DNA from 2 places in the Micromonospora sp. DT231 genome. Region 1 is predicted to be linked to the other one. Evidence: riboswitches for the same ligand, from Rfam matches in the RefSeq annotation. Region 1 holds a riboswitch; the other holds the start of a gene.

Region 1 (7,837 bases):
GTAGGCACGTTCGCGGGCCAGCGCGGCGACGATCCGCAGCCGGTGCGGGTTGGCCAACGAGGCCAGCACCCGCACCAGGTCGTCGCCGGTTGGCGACGGAGCACTGCTCACAACCGGCCCTCGCACATGCAAAAGGAAGTTAGCAGGTGTGCCGACGCGGCGATACAGGCCGAGGGCGGAATCAGGGGGTTCTCAGGGTCACGGCACGGGGCCGGACACACAGACACGCCGGGCCGGTGAATGATCACCGGCCCGGCGTGCGGGTTACGTCGTACGTCAGCTCTTGAAGGCGTCCTTGATCTTCTCGCCGGCCTGCTTGAGCTTGGCCGTGGACTGGTCAGCGCGACCCTCGGCCTCGAGCTGCTCGTTGTCGGTGGCCCGACCGGCGCCTTCCTTCAGCTTGCCGGTCGCGTCCTCGGTGGCGTTGTTGATCTTATCGTCGAATCCCATTGCCAACCTCCATTGCAAGCGTCGCTACACCACCACCAGTACCCCCGCCGTCGCCGGTCCAACCATTACCGCCGTCACAGTCTGCGATCGGCCGCGGCCGGACGGAACCGGCGCAACCGCAGACTGTTGGCCACCACGAAGACCGAGGAGAACGCCATCGTGGCGCCGGCGATCATCGGATTGAGCAGCCCGGCGGCGGCCAACGGCAGAGCCGCCACGTTGTAACCGAACGCCCAGAACAGGTTGCCCCGGATGATGCCGAGCGTGCGCCGGGACAACCGGATGGCGTCCACCGCGGCGTCCAGGTCGCCCCGGACGAGGGTGAGATCGGACGCCTCGATCGCCACGTCGGTGCCGGTGCCCATGGCCAACCCCAGGTCGGCCTGGGCCAGCGCCGGGGCGTCGTTGACCCCGTCACCGACCATCGCCACCGACCGCCCCTGCGCCTGGAGCCGCTTGACCACGTCGACCTTGCCGGCCGGCAGCACCTCGGCGATCACCTCGTCGATGCCCACCTCTGCGGCGATCGCGCGGGCCACCGTGGCGTTGTCCCCGGTGAGCAGGACCGGGGTGAGCCCCAGCGCCCGCAGCCGGGCCACCGCCGCCCGGCTGGTCGGCCGGACCACGTCGGCGACCGCGAGCACACCCCGGACCCGCCCGTCCCAGGCCGCGACGATCGCCGTACGGCCGGCGGCCTCCGCGTCGCGGACGGCCCACTCGACCTCCGGCGGTACGTCGATCCCCCGCTCCCGCAGCAGCCGCACCCGACCGACGAGCACGACCCTTCCGTCGACGGCGCCGGTCACGCCCAGCCCTTCGAGGTTGCCGAAGCCCGTCACCGGGGGCAGCGACCCCGCCTCGGCGGCGCCCGCCGCGACCGCGCGGGCGATCGGGTGCTCGGAGGCGGCCTCCACCGCCCCCGCGAGCCGGAGCAGCTCGCCCCGATCCGTGCCGCTCGTCGGCACCACGTCCACCAGGGTCATCCGGCCGGTCGTCACGGTGCCCGTCTTGTCCAGCACGACGGTGTCCACCCGGCGGGTCGACTCCAGCGCCTCCGGCCCCTTGATCAGCACACCGAGTTGCGCTCCCCGGCCGGTGCCGACGAGCAGCGCGGTAGGGGTGGCCAGGCCGAGCGCGCAGGGGCAGGCGATGATCAGCACGGCGACGGCGGCGGTGAACGCGGCGGTCGGGCCGGCGCCGGTGCCGAGCCACCAGCCGAGCGTGCCGACGGCGAGGGCGATGACGATCGGCACGAAGACACCGGAGATCCGGTCCGCGAGCCGCTGGACGGCGGCCTTGCCGCTCTGCGCCTGCTCGACCAGGTCGGCCATGCGGGCGAGTTGGGTGTCCGCGCCGACCCGCGTGGCGCTGACGATCAGCCGTCCGCCCGCGTTGATTGTCGCGCCGACCACGCCGTCGCCGGGGCCGACCTCGACCGGCACCGACTCGCCGGTGAGCATGCTGGCGTCGACGGCGGACGTGCCCTCGTCGACCACCCCGTCGGTGGCGATCTTCTCTCCGGGGCGCACCACGAACCGGTCACCGACGGCAAGCCGATCCACCGGAATCAGGGTCTCCACCCCGTCGCGCAGCACTGCCACCTCCTTGGCGCCGAGGTCGAGCAGGGCGCGCAGGGCCGCGCCGGCGGTCCGCTTGGATCGGGCCTCGAAGTAGCGGCCGGCCAGGATGAACACCGTCACCCCGGCGGCCGCCTCCAGGTAGATGTTGCCGGCCCCGTCGGTGCGGGTGATGTCGAAGCGGAACGGGTGCGTCATTCCGGGCATGCCGGCGTCACCGAGGAAGAGCGCCCAGAGCGACCAGCCGAACGCGGCCAGGGTGCCGAGCGAGACCAGCGTGTCCATCGTCGCCGCGCCGTGCCGCAGGTTGGTCCAGGCGGCCCGGTGGAACGGCAGCCCACCCCAGACCACCACCGGCGCGGCAAGGGTCAGCGACAGCCACTGCCAGTAGTCGAACTGCCAGGCCGGGACCATGGCCAGCAGGACCACGGGCACGCTGAGCACCACCGAGACCCAGAGCCGGGTACGCGGGCCGCGCAACGGGTCGGTCGGCTCCTCGACCGGCTGCGGGGTCGGCAGCGCCGCCGTGTACCCGGTCTTGCGCACGGTCTCGATCAGGTCGTCCGGCGTGACGCCGTCGGCGTACCGGACGGTTGCCTTCTCGGTGGCGTAGTTGACGGCGGCGCTCACGCCGTCCATCCGGTTGAGCTTCTTCTCGATCCGGGCGGCGCAGGCGGCGCAGGTCATCCCGCCGATCGCCAACTCGATCCGGTTGGGCGCCTCGGGCAGCGGTCTGCTGGTGGTGGTCATGGTGTGGGGTCCCGTCAGTTGTGCCCGTGCCCGGGGGTGCCGTGGTCGGCGCCGCCGCTGGGCGCGGGTCCGCTCGGTGCGGGTCCGCTCGGTGCGGGTCCGCTCGGGTTGTTCCCGGTCGGCGGGTTGCCGGCGACGACTGTGAACTCGGCGGTGTGCACCGTCCCGCCGTGCTGGAAGTCGAGGTAGAGCCGGTAGGCGCCGGTCGAGGGCACCTCGGCGAGGAAGCTGACGGCCGGGCCGGGCCGGGTCCGCCCGTCGCCCGGCGTCCCGTCCGGATGCACGTGCAGGTACGCGAGGTCGCCCCGGCGCAGTGCCACCAGGTGCCCGTACGCGCCCAGGTAGGGCTCCAGGTCGGTGACCGGCCGGCCGTCCCGGCTGACGGTGAAGGTGAGCGGGGCGGTGCGGCCGGGCTGCGGCGAGCCGGTCAGGGTGACCGTGTAGCCGTCGACGGTGGTGCTGGTCGCCGGGGCGGGCAGCGGTCGGTCGGTCAGCTCGCCGGGGACCGTCACGTCCACGCCGAGCGTCAGCGACTCACCCCCGGTCGGTGTGAAGTCGGCGAACGCCCGCCACTGCCCCGGGCCGGCCAGCGGCGTGCCGACCCGCCAGGTGCCGTCCGCGGCCAGGTCGGGGTGCACGTGCCGGAAACCGGAGAGGTCCCGGCGGACCACGATCAGGTGCATCCTCCTGTCGTGCGCCACGTCGTACCGGGTCACCGGCTGGCCGTCCGGACCGGTGATCCGGAAGGCGAACTCGTCGGCCGGGGCGTCGACCGGGTCGAGGGTGTAGCCGCGGTCGGAGACGAGCAGTCCACCGGGAATCCGGTCGGCCGGCTCGCCGTGCCCTCTCGTCGCCGGGTCGGCGTGGCCGTCGTGCCGGCCCTCGGCCACCGGGGCGCGGTCGACCACCCGACCGACCCCGTACGTCGCGCCGAAGATCGCCGCGAGGCCGACAGCGAACCCGGCCACTCTCGTCACGGTACGCATGTCGGCCCCCCGCTCACGCGTCGACGAGGTCGTAGCCGGCCTCGTCGACGGCGGCCCGGACGACCTGCACGTCGAGGGGCTGCTCGCTGTTCACGGTGACCTGCCCGGTCGCGAGATCGACCTGGACGTCACGTACGCCCGCGATGGCGCCGACCTCGGCGCTTACCGCGCTGACACAGTGCCCGCAGGTCATGCCCTGCACCTGGAACGTCGTGTTGACCATCGGATCGTCTCCCTCTGCGTACCGGTACCCGGTGGGGGTATCCCCCTCGGAAGTGCACCGTACCATACCCCCAGGGGGTAGGCTATCCTGGTCGGCATGAGCGCACCCACCCCGATCCGCGGGTACACCGCCAGCAAGGACCAGCTGCTCGCGCGGCTCCGCCGAGTCGAGGGGCAGGTCCGCGGCATCGAGAAGATGGTCGACGACGACCGCTACTGCATCGACGTGCTCACCCAGATCTCCGCGATCCAGGCCGCGCTCGACAAGGTGGCGCTGGGGCTGCTCGACGGGCACGCCCGGCACTGCATGCACGAGGGTGCGGCCGAGGGACGGGCCGACGAGATGGCCACCGAGATGATGGCGGCGGTCGGCCGGCTGATGAAGCGCGGCTGACGCAGCGCGGCAGATACAGCGCGGGTGCCGGCACCGCGGCGAGGGGCCGACTTCCGGGCAACCAGGGCCGGGCACTGACCGTCCGTGATCGCGTGGTCGTCGGTTCGCGATCCGCCGCGCCCCGCGCCGCCTTTCGGTGACGACACTGAACCGCGCGGCCCGCCGGCACGTATCCCGCACCGGATCGTTGGGAGTCTCGACTTGGGTTCCGACCACGCCCGCCCCGCTCCGTCCGCCCCACCCCGGGTGCGACGGATCCTCGTCATGACCGTGGTGCCCCTCTTCGTCGCCACAGTGGTCGCCGCGGCGCTGCTCTGGCCGCGCGGAGGAGCACCGCGGACCGACGGCGGAGCGGACGTGCCGCGCTACGCCGGCACGGTGACAAGGGTGGTGACCGAACCGTGCCCGCCGCTGCCGTCGAGCCCGGAGGGCACACCCAGGGTCGGCAACGGGCCGTGCGGCACCGTCGACGTCCGGGTGGACGACGGACCGGCCGCCGGCCAACAGGTGAGCACACCGGTGCCCGACGGCCCGGGCGCGCCACGGGTCGACGTCGGCGACGAGGTCGTCCTTGTCGAGTTGACCGACCCGACCGATCCCACGCTCAGTAACTGGAACATCGCCGAGCACCAGCGCGGCACCCCACTTGTGTGGTTGGCGGTGGTCTTCGCCGCCGCGATCGTCGCGTTCGGCCGGTGGCGGGGGCTGGCCGCGCTCGCCGGGTTGGCGGCCAGCTTCGCCATCCTGCTCACCTTCGTGCTGCCGGGCATCGGCGCCGGCCGGTCACCTCTCCTGGTGGCGGTGGTCGGCGCCGCCCTGATCATGTTCGTGGTGCTCTATCTGACCCACGGCGTCACCGCGCAGACCTCGGTCGCGGTGCTCGGCACCCTGGGCAGCCTGGTGCTGACCGGCGCGCTCGCCACCATCGCCACCGGGGCAACGCACCTCACCGGCTTCGGCAGCGAGGACGCGACGACTCTGTCGATGTTCCAGGGTGACGTGGACCTGCACGGCCTGCTGCTCGCCGGGATCATCATCGGGTCGCTCGGGGTGCTCGACGACGTGACGGTCACCCAGGCGGCCACCGTCACCGAGCTGGCGAACGCCAATCCCGGGCTGACCCGCAGGCAGCTCTACCGTGCGGCGACACGTGTCGGCCGGGCGCACATCGCCTCCACCGTCAACACGATCGTGCTGGCGTACGCGGGCGCGTCGCTGCCCCTGCTGCTCCTGCTCACCGCCGACGCGCGGCCGATCGGGCAGCTCCTCACCAGCGAGTTCCTCGCGCAGGAGATCGTCCGCAGCGCGGTCGCGACACTCGGGCTGATCGCCGCCGTGCCGCTGACCACCGGACTGGCCGCGATCGTGACCGCGGCCGGGCGCGCCGACACCACGCCGCCCGTCGATGCCACCCGGTCGCGCCCCCGGGCGGACGACCGGGCGGAGGCGCTGGCCGCCCTCAACGCGCCGCGATCGCGGCAACCCGACGAGCCGGACCAGACGCGGACCCGGCGCCCATCCACCGCCACCGACGGGTGGCCGGAGTCGAACAGGAGCACGGATACGGCATGGTGACACTCCTCAGCGTGACCAGATCGGGTCCCCCACCTGAGAACCGCGTCACTGGTTACCCACCGCTATGGCGAAATGACACTTTTGGTCGGCATCCAGGCGTAGCTCACCCAGTCGACTCTCGGGTAACCTCGCTGCCGGTTACCGATGAAGGCGCGAAGCGGCGCCTGCGGTGCCACCGCCCAATCGCCAACCGGCGAGCCGGGGACCCAGGTGTGTGGGGTGAATCCGCGTCAGCGGTAGGGGCCACTTCCGCCCCGAACCCGTCAGCTAACCCGGTCGGCGGTCGACGGAAGGGAACATTGTGACGGCACCCCTACGCCGCTGGATGACACCCGTGGTGGCCGTGATCGCCGCACTGACCGTGCTCGCCGGGCCCCTCCCGGCCCACGCCGCCCCGACGACCCCCACGCCGTCCGGGCACGAGGAGGACGGCGAGCCCCAGCTGCTCAACGACGTCATCGAGCAGGCCAACCGCGACTACTCCGCCGCCAAGTCCAGACTGGACAAGTCCAAGAAGCGGCAGCTCGAGTTGGCGCTTGAGGTGGACCGGGCCAAGGCCGACCTGGACGCGCTGGCGCCACAGGTCGGGGAGATCGCCGCCCAGTCGTACCGGACCGGTCGGATCGGCGCGCTGGCGATGCTGCTCGAAAGCGACGCTCCGGACACGTTCGTCCAACGTGCCGCGATGCTCGACGAGATCAACATGGTGAACGAGAACAAGCTCGCCGAGGTCAACGCGGTGAAGTCCCGCGCCGAGCAGGCCAAGCTGCTCCTCGACACCGAGGTCCGCGAGCAACAGAAGCAGACCGCCGTGATGGCCAAGCGGAAGACCGAGGCCGACAAGGCGCTCTCCCTGGTCGGCGGCAAGGGCTTCACCGGCGGCCTGGTGGACGCCACCTCGAAGGTCGCCAAGATCGGGCCGGGCCGCACCGCCGACGGTGACTGGAAGGCACAGTCCTGCAGCGAGAACGACCCGACCACGTCCGGCTGCATCACGCCACGCACGCTGCACGCGTACAAGGAGGTCAAGGCGGCCGGCTTCAACCGGTTCGTCGGCTGCTACCGCTCCGGCGGGCCGTGGGAGCACCCGAAGGGCCGCGCCTGCGACTGGTCGCTGCAGAAGAGCGGCTTCGCCCCGTGGCACAACAACGACACCCGGATGTACGGCAACAACGTCGCCGCCTTCCTCATCCGTAACGCCGACCGGCTCGGCATCTACTACGTGATCTGGAACCGGCAGATCTGGTTCCCGGCGAGCGGCTGGAAGTCGTACAGCGGGCCGTCGAACCACACCGACCACGTGCACATGTCGCTGCTCTGACCCACCGGATCCTTCGTCGAGGGCCGCTCCGCACCACGCGGGGCGGCCCTCGACGTGTCAGCCCCTAGGCGGCCGTGGCCGGGTCGGCCGACCCGGTCGGCACGTCGAGCGACGCGAAGCCGGCCGGGACGGCCGCCACCGGGCGTACGACTCCGGCGGCGAGGCGGTACGACACGCCCACCACCGCGCACCGCCCCTGCGCCACCTCGTCGGCCAGCACGGGCGACTGCCGGAGCAGCGTCTCGACGGTCTGCGCGATGTGGATGTCGACGATGCCGTCGATGTCGTGCACACCCTCGGCCTCGGCCCTGCGCAGACTGGGCAGCACGGCATCGACCACCGCGCCCAGGTGCCCGGGAGGTTGGGTGCCCGTCGCGGAGGACTCCCGCGCCGCCTGCACCGCCCCGCACGAGTCGTGGCCGAGCACCACCACGAGCGGGGTGCCGAGGACCGTCACCGCGTACTCCACGCTGCCGAGCACCTCCGGACCGGCGGTGTGCCCGGCCGTGCGGACCACGAACAGGTCACCGAGCCCCCGGTCAAAGATGATCTCGGCGGCCAG
Region 2 (7,837 bases), on a different contig from region 1:
GTGGCTGTCGCCGCGGCCGGCGCGGCCAGGACGGCCCAGCGGCGGCGCGATGCCTGGCTGATCAGTCAGGAGCAGGCGGAACGGGCCTGGGCGCGGTACGACGAGGCGGACGCCGCCGCGCGCCGCTTCGCGGGATCCGGGGCGCTGCCCACCCCGGGCACCCCCCGCACCCCGGCCGAGTACGCCGCCCGGGAGCGCTACCTGCACCGTGCGGCGACGGCGGCGTACTGGCGGGGCGACCTGAGCATGGCGCAGCTCAGCGACGTGTTCGGGCGGCGGCACGGCTGGGATCCCCGGCGGCACCCGGTCGAGCAGGAAGCGCTGCTCAGCCGGGCGATCCGGGACGCGCGACGGGCCGACCACCAGGCCGCCGCCGACGCGGAGCGGGCCGCCTGGCGGGCCGCGGAACTGGCCGCCGAGTCGGCGCGCGCCCTTGTCCAGGAGGCGGCTTTGGCAGCGGCCCGGCTGCGGCCCAGCCGGGCACCGGCCCGCCGGCTGGTGCCCGGGGCTGCCCGCCCCGCCGTCGTGACACGCTGGCGTCCCGCCCGTGCGGGTTGAGCTCGATCCGTTATGTGAGCCCGCTCACCGCATTCCGAAATCGGGCGTCCGGCACGATCGGCTCGATTGTTCCCGGGATTGTGGCCGCACTTTTGGCGACCTGTCCGGTTGTCGCCCGTAGGCGTCACCGTAACCGCTTGTCCCATCGAGTCACGTCATCGGCCAGACGCGGAGAAATTGCTGCGCCGATCCGGGTTTACGCAGGTGAACCTGGCTTGGCAGGGTGTGAACGGGCCAGTAGTGTCGTCCCGTCCGGTGCGGTAACCGATCGCAAGAGGCGACGCCGCGCCGACCCGCTTAATCGTGATGAACGAACCGGGGACCCATCAGTAAGTCCGGGGTGAATCCGCGAGCCACGGCCCGCGGTAGGGCGATCTTCCCGCCCGAATCCGTCAGCTAACCCGGTAGGCGGTCTCGGAAGGAGTTCCATCCTCGTGCAGCATCTCTCCACCCCTCGGCTGTTCCCTCGCCTCCACGGCGCAGCGGTGCCCCCGCTCATCGGTCACGTGACGGTGAGCTGACCCCCGGGTCATCGCCCAACCGCCCGGCCACGCCGGGTGTTCCCCTGAGCGGTTCACCATCCGCGGACCATCGTCCGCGCGCTGGCCCCTGCCCGGATACCGGCCCGGCCCCGGTGTGCCGCTCTCCCCCCCGATCCGTGGAGGACCCCGTGAAGCACACCATGCAGCGTCAGCTCCGCCGCATCGCCACCCAGCGCCCGTACCAGATCGCCGCCGCCTCCGCCGCGGCCCTCGTGATCGCCACCACCACCGGCACCCTGCTCGCCACCACCGACGACGCGCCGGCCGGCCAGCGCACCGCGACCACTGTCGCCGAGATGCGCAGCGACGTCGCCGCCTCCCGTGGCGAGGTGCGAGACGCCTCCCCGTCGGCCAGCGCCGCGCCGACGAGCGCCGCCCCGGCCACCAGCGCCGCCGCGCCCGCCGCCAAGGCGAGCAGCAACCCGGACCTGACCCGCAAGCCGGAGCGGCCGAAGCCGCCGGCGACAAAGGTGCTCGACTACGAGTACGAGGCGCAGAACACCTACTACAACTGCGGCCCGGCGGCCACCCGCAACGCGCTCAGCGCCACCGGGATCGACCGTACCCAGGAGGAACTCGGCGCCGAACTGGGCACCACCGAGATGGGCACCAACTCGGCCGAGGACACCACGCGGGTGCTCAACGCCGAGGTGAAGGGCTCCCCGTACCGGACCCGGATGTTCGCCGGCGCGCCCAGCCCGGCCCAGATGGACCGCCTCCAGGCCGACGTCGTCAAGGCCATCACCGACGGCCGGGGCGTGGTCGCCAACGTCGTCGGGGACGCCACCGACACCGACGGCAGCTGGCACTCCTACGGCGGGGGGCACTACGTCGCCGTCGTGGGTTACAAGGACAACGGCCGCACGGTACGCATCGCCGACTCGGCGAACCCGTCCGACCCGTCGTACTGGATCACCACGATCGACCTGGCCAACTGGATCGCCAGCCGGGGCTACTCCGCCTGACCCAGGCACGCTGACCGCCACGGGCGCCGTCCCTCACGAGGGGCCGGCGCCCGTGGCGTCTCTCCCGCCGGTCCGGGGTACGCCCCCGTCGACGACTCTCGTCCGGGACCGTGAACCGTGGGAGACTGCGGCCGTGGTGGATGAATCGGGTGGTCACACCGGTCGACGGCCGGTCCTGCTGCTGTTGCACGGCATGGGGGCGACCGGTGACGTGTGGTTGCCGTGGGCGCCGCACCTGGAACGACACTGGCCCGGCCGGTGGCTGGCACCGGACCTCGCCGGCCACGGCTGGACGCCGCCGCTGCCGTCGTACTCCTTCGCCGGTTTCGCCCGGCGGATCGCGCCGGCCCTCGCCCTCGACGATCGTCTCGTCGTGCTCGGGCACTCGCTGGGTGGTGTGGTCGGCCTCGCGTTGGCCGCGCGCGACGCCGGGATGCCCGTGGACGCGGTGGTCGGGTTGGGGATCAAGGCGCTCTGGTCACCCGCCGAGCTGGACCGCGCCGCCGAGTTGGCCGCCCGCCCGGTGAGCTGGTTCGCCAGCCGCACCGAGGCGGCCCGCCGCTACCTGCGTGTCTCCGGGCTGGCCGGCCTGCTCCCGCCGGACCACCCGGTGGTGGACGCTGGCCTCCGTCAGGTCGACGGCCGGTGGCGTCTCGCCATGGATCCGAACGCCTTCGCCGTCGGCGAGCCCGACCTGAGCGCGCTGCTGGCGGCGATCGACGTGCCGGTGCTGCTGGCGCGCGGCGAGCACGATCCGATGGTCACCGACGCGCAGCTCAAGGAGTACGGCGTACCGGTCGCCACACTGCCCGGTCTCGGCCACAACGCGCACGTGGAGGATCCGGCGGCCGTCCTGGCGCTGCTGGACGCGTACCGCTGAGCTTCGTCGGGGTGATAAACCCGTAGTGCCGCCCCACCCCGACGCCTACCATTCCGCGGTGATGTCCCCTGTCGAGCAAGCCCTGGTCACGAGCGTGAGCCTGAACGTCGTCGACACCCGACTCGACGACGCGGCGCGTCGCTGCCGGCCGCTCGTCGCGTCGCTCGGCGCGGTGAGCCTCACCGCGTCCCGAACCGAGGTCGACGGCCCCCGCGCCGGGGTGAACCTGGACCTCGGGCTGACGCCGGCCTCCCCGTCGGCGTCCGGCGGGGAGGCGGTACGCCAGGTCGTCGCACCGCTGCTGGAGCGCTTCCGGTGGGGCCGTGGCGACCTCGACATCTCCGACACGGCTGCCGGCCATCCGTGGGGTTTCGCCGCCGGTCCCGAGCGGACGACCGACGGCGTGACGCCGTTGAGCGTGTCCGTCGGCGCGGTCGGTGACACTCCGGAGGAGTGGTGGGATCCGCCGGAGTGGCTGCCCGCCGACGCACCCGTCCGGTCCGTCCGGCGACGGGTCAGGCGACTGCCGGCAGCGGCGTCCGACGACGACGTGGTGGCCCGGGTGCACGCCCGGCTGACGGCCCCGGATCTCGACACCGCCCTGGTCCGCTGCCTTTCACTGCTCGGACGGGCGGACGTCTGGTCCGTCGACCTCCACCCGGTGGCGGTCGACGGGGGCGGCGTGTGGGGTCTGGCCCTGCTCCTGGTGCTGCCCCTGGTCGACGTGTCACCGCAGGCTCCCTTCGGGACCGGGGTGGACGCCCTCGCCGCCGAGTTCGGATTCCTGACGGGGCGCCTGCGCAGGTCACCGCTCGGCGTCTGGATGGTGGCGGCGATGGAGGCGGACCGACCACTCACCGAAGACCCGACGGTCGAGGCGCTGTACGTGCGGACCGGCATCGACCCGTTCGACCCGGGGCCGGTCGACCGGCCGGTGGAGACCCGGGAGATGGCGCTGAGTGAGGACGGTCCGGACGAGGCCGAGTTGATCAGCGCGATCGAGGAGGCGTTGCGGGACGCCGTACGGGTCGTGCTGACCGTCGACGTCGTCGGCCCGGTCGCGGACGCCACGGCCGTCGTCCGGGACGTCGTCGGGTTGGACGAGGAGGACATCGAGTCGGTCGGTAGCGAGACCCTCGCCGACGGGCGGCGGAGAATCGTGGCACACCTCGGGGCCACGCTGATGGGCGCCGAGGAGGTGCTGCGGTTCGTCGTCGCCTCCTCCGCACTCCAGCCGTGGGAGTTGTCGCTCCCCGAGTCGGCCGACGGCATCGCGACAGCCGAGTGGCACGCGCCGGCCGGCACGTCCGGGATCGTCCGGATCGAGCTGAACGCGGGGGATCGGCTCGGCCTGCGCTAGCCGCGTACCCTAGCCCTCTCGCCGGGCCCGACAGGCGGGGTCAGGCGAGGGGGGAGAGCTGCGGCGCACGCTCGGCCGCGGGGTCCTCCGTCGCCGCCAGCTCCCGGCGGGCGGCGGTCAGGAACGCCTCGGCGTACGACTCGGCGGGGAAGTCACCCAGGTAGCGCCGGCGGGTGGCCCAGCGCTCCGCCGCCAGCGGATCGGTGTCCAGCAGCGCGGTCAGCACCTCGTCCACGTTGGACAGGTCCCGACGCAGCACGTAACCCGACGCGGCCAACGGGAACCGCTCGGCGAACCTGTCGCCCTCGTCACCCATGTCGGTGACCGCGTACGGCTTGCTGGAGTAGAGGTAGTCCGAGATCACCCCGGACACGTCGGAGATCAGCGCGTCCGAGGAGTTCACACACTCGGTCAGGCTCAGCTCGCGGGCCGCCGCGCCGACGACGTGCGGGCGCCCGCTGCGGGCCCGGTCGGCGACGAGCAACTCGGTCAGCCGGCCCAACTGGCGTGCCGACGCCGGGTTCTGCGTCGTGTACGGGTGGGGGCGCAGGATCACCGTCGCGCCGCGCTCCAGGAGCCGACGCAGCAGCCCCTCGGCCACCGGCAACGAGCAGTAGTCGGCGTCGGCGTGGTGCCCGGTCCAGGTCGGGGTGTAGAGCACCGTCGGGTTGGCCAACCCCCGGGCCGGCTCGGGGCGTACCTCGATCGACTCCACCTGCGGGCGGCCCACCACCACGAACTTGTCCGCCGGGATCCGCACGCCCGCGCGGGCGTACCTGTCGATCGCGGCCGGCCCGGCCACGAAGATCCGGTCGAAGATCCCGGACACCGGGTTGGCGCTCGGCGCCTTGTCGCTGTCGCCGTGGTGCAACTGGACGTGGGTGAGCTGGGTGAAGCGGATGCAGTGGCTGTTCTTCGCCCCGTGGTTGACGTAGAACGCGGCCCGCAGGCTCGGCACCAGCGCCTCGTCCATCGCCCGCAGGGTGGGGCAGTAGACCACCGGCGCGTCGGTGGCCGCGGCGATCGGGGCCAGGAACTCCGGCTCGCGCAGCACGACGAGGAACGGCCGGCCGATCCGCCGCAGATACGGCAGCCACATGGTGACCTGGTATTCCGAGCCGGGCGGCGCGGAGAAGTAGAGCAGGAACTCCGGCTGGTGGCGGCGCAGCGCGCGGGCCACCGGCCCGCCACCGGCTCCCGGCCGGAACCGCCGCCGGGCCAGGTCCAGGGCGACAGCCCCGGTGCCCGCGCCGACCAGCAGGCTCGCGGCCAACGCCACGCCGGCCGGCAGGGTGCGCGCGGCGGCGAGCGCCAGGACGGCGAGCAGCCCGAGCAGTACGGTGCCGAGCCGGTCGGCGACCAGCGGCGTCCAGGCGCGGACCGGCAGGTTGGCCGCGCGGATCTCCAGGTTGCCGGCGGTACGCAGCGGCCCCACCAGCAGCACCAGCCCCAGCAGGACCAGGGCGGTGGCGACGAGCGTGAGGTTGAGCCCGTCGTCGAGCCGCCGGGAGTATCCGACCAGGATCGCGGCGGCGACAAGAGTCGTCTCCGCGACGAGGTCGGCGCCGGGCCGGATCCGCTGCTCGGCCGCCGAGGCGACGAGCGCGGCGACGGCCAGCGCCAGCCCCCAGCCGGTGGCGCCGGTGAGCGCCAGCACGACAAAGGCCAGCACGGCCAACCCGGTGCTCAGGCACCGGGCGGCCAGCTTTCGGACCAGGTCGCCGCGCATGTCGCTCCGTTCGTGGTTCCGCCGCCGGTAGGTGTCAGCTCGTCGACGCCGCGCCGGCCGGCGCCTGGAGGAGACTCGGCCCGGTCTGGGCCGGCACGCTCGGCGTGGGCCCGTCGCCGGGCGCCCGGCGTACGTCGATGACCTGGCCGGTCAGGTCGGAGATCAGCACGTCCAGCGACGACTGGGCGACGGCCTCGGCGGCGAGCAGGGTGTGCTCCGGCTCCTCGCCGAAGGCCCGCGTCCGCATCGGCGTGGCGGTCCGCTCCGGGTTGATGCAGTTGACGCGCACGCCGACGTCGGCCCACTCGTCGGCGAGCGCCTGGGTGAGGTTGACCAGGGCCGCCTTGGTGGCCGAGTAGAGCGCGTAGCGGGCCCGCCCCCGGGTGTAGGAGCTGGACGTGTAGAGCAGCAGCTGGCCCTTGGTCTGCTGGAGGTAGGGCAGCGCCTGGCGGGCGATTGTCACCGGGCCGACGAAGTTGACCTGGAGCAGCCGGTCCATCGTCTCCTCGTCCATCTCGGCGAGGGCGCCCTTCTCCAGGATGCCGGCGGTGACCACCACGTGGTCGATCCGGCCGGTGGCCTCGAAGGCGGTCGTCAGCGCGGCCTCGACGTCGGCGGCCCGCTCCACGTGGGTGCCGGTGCTGGAACGGCTGAACGGGAAGACCTGGGCGCCGTAGCGCCGGGCCAGCTCGGTCAGCTCGTGGCCGATGCCGTAGCTGCCGCCGAACACCACGATGGTGCGGCCGGTCAGCTCCTCGCTGTAGCTGCGGTGGTCGGTCAGCCGGGGCGCCTGCGCCGCGGCGAGCTGGAAGAGCTTGTCCGCCAGGTGCACGTCGACCGGGTGGGTGACCTTGATGTTCTCGTCCGAGCCGTCGATCACCTTGATCGGGGTGCCGGGCAGGTAGCGCAGCACCACGCCGCAGTCGTCGGTGGCGGCGAAGTCCCTGTCGTCCTCGGCGATCCGGTACGCCTCGCGGATGGTGGGGGAGCGGAACGCCTGCGGGGTCTGCCCACGGCGCAGCCGGGAGCGCACCGGGATGTCGGTGATGCAGTCGTTGTCGTCCACCTGGATGATCGTGTCCGCGGACGGGATGGCCACGTCCACGGCGTCGTAGGTCCACAGCGCGTTGACGCACTCGCGCACGATCCGGCCGCTGAGCAGTGGGCGGACCGCGTCGTGGAAGAGGATGTTGCAGTCCTCCGGGCCGACCGCGTCCAGCGCGATCCGGGTGGTGGCGTTGCGGGTGTCGCCGCCCTCGATCACCTTGCTGACCTTGCGCAGGCCGGCCTTCTCGACGATCTGCTGGGCGTCGTCGACGTGGCCGGTCGCCATCAGCACGATGATCTCGTCGATCTCCGGCGCCGCCTCGAAGACCGCCAGGGTGTGCTCGATGATCGGCTTGCCGGCGATCTTGAGGAGCTGCTTGGGGATGCCGAGGCCCAGTCGGGTCCCGGTGCCTCCGGCCAGAACCACGGCCACCGTCCGCGAGGGCCGCCACGGCGTCGAGGTCCCCGCTGCGGCGTCCGGGCCAGTGGTCTGGTCCTGCGTCATTGCCGGATCCTCACTCTCTTCGGATGCGTTAACGGAAGGTTCCGCCCGAGCGGCGACGGAATGAACCTTAACGCGCGGACCGCGCCGCCCCAACGCGGGCGACGCGGTCCATGGCGTCGTGTCGATGCAGGCTGTCTACTTGCTGTTCGCGTACGCCTCGTAGGCCCGGATGACCTCGTCGGTGGGCCCGTCCATCCGCAGGACGCCCGATTCCAACCAGATCGTTCGTTCGCAGGTGTCGCGTACGGAGG

Evidence for each region. A riboswitch is a leader RNA that binds a small molecule or an ion and turns the genes downstream of it on or off. The one in region 1 is predicted to bind cyclic di-AMP.
Region 2: another riboswitch for cyclic di-AMP. It lies ahead of ACPXBU_RS09575 (C39 family peptidase); the one in region 1 lies ahead of ACPXBU_RS33685 (coiled-coil domain-containing protein).

The regions. Positions count from the first base shown of each region.
Region 1 covers NZ_JBNCNO010000021.1:49,256-57,092, reverse strand. Annotated here, with positions in the region: gene ACPXBU_RS33720 (ArsR/SmtB family transcription factor) at 1-111, opposite strand, end outside; gene ACPXBU_RS33715 (CsbD family protein) at 277-450, opposite strand; gene ACPXBU_RS33710 (heavy metal translocating P-type ATPase) at 525-2,777, opposite strand; gene ACPXBU_RS33705 (hypothetical protein) at 2,792-3,763, opposite strand; gene ACPXBU_RS33700 (heavy-metal-associated domain-containing protein) at 3,777-3,986, opposite strand; gene ACPXBU_RS33695 (metal-sensitive transcriptional regulator) at 4,083-4,379, shown strand; gene ACPXBU_RS33690 (YibE/F family protein) at 4,581-5,954, shown strand; cyclic di-AMP (ydaO/yuaA leader) riboswitch at 6,121-6,251, shown strand; gene ACPXBU_RS33685 (coiled-coil domain-containing protein) at 6,256-7,275, shown strand; gene ACPXBU_RS33680 (carbonic anhydrase) at 7,340-7,837, opposite strand, start outside.
Region 2 covers NZ_JBNCNO010000003.1:303,982-311,818, forward strand. Annotated here, with positions in the region: gene ACPXBU_RS09570 (hypothetical protein) at 1-558, shown strand, start outside; cyclic di-AMP (ydaO/yuaA leader) riboswitch at 843-984, shown strand; gene ACPXBU_RS09575 (C39 family peptidase) at 1,217-2,065, shown strand; gene ACPXBU_RS09580 (alpha/beta fold hydrolase) at 2,199-2,945, shown strand; gene ACPXBU_RS09585 (hypothetical protein) at 3,004-4,305, shown strand; gene ACPXBU_RS09590 (CDP-glycerol glycerophosphotransferase family protein) at 4,346-6,034, opposite strand; gene ACPXBU_RS09595 (D-ribitol-5-phosphate cytidylyltransferase) at 6,069-7,586, opposite strand; gene ACPXBU_RS09600 (ABC transporter ATP-binding protein) at 7,722-7,837, opposite strand, start outside.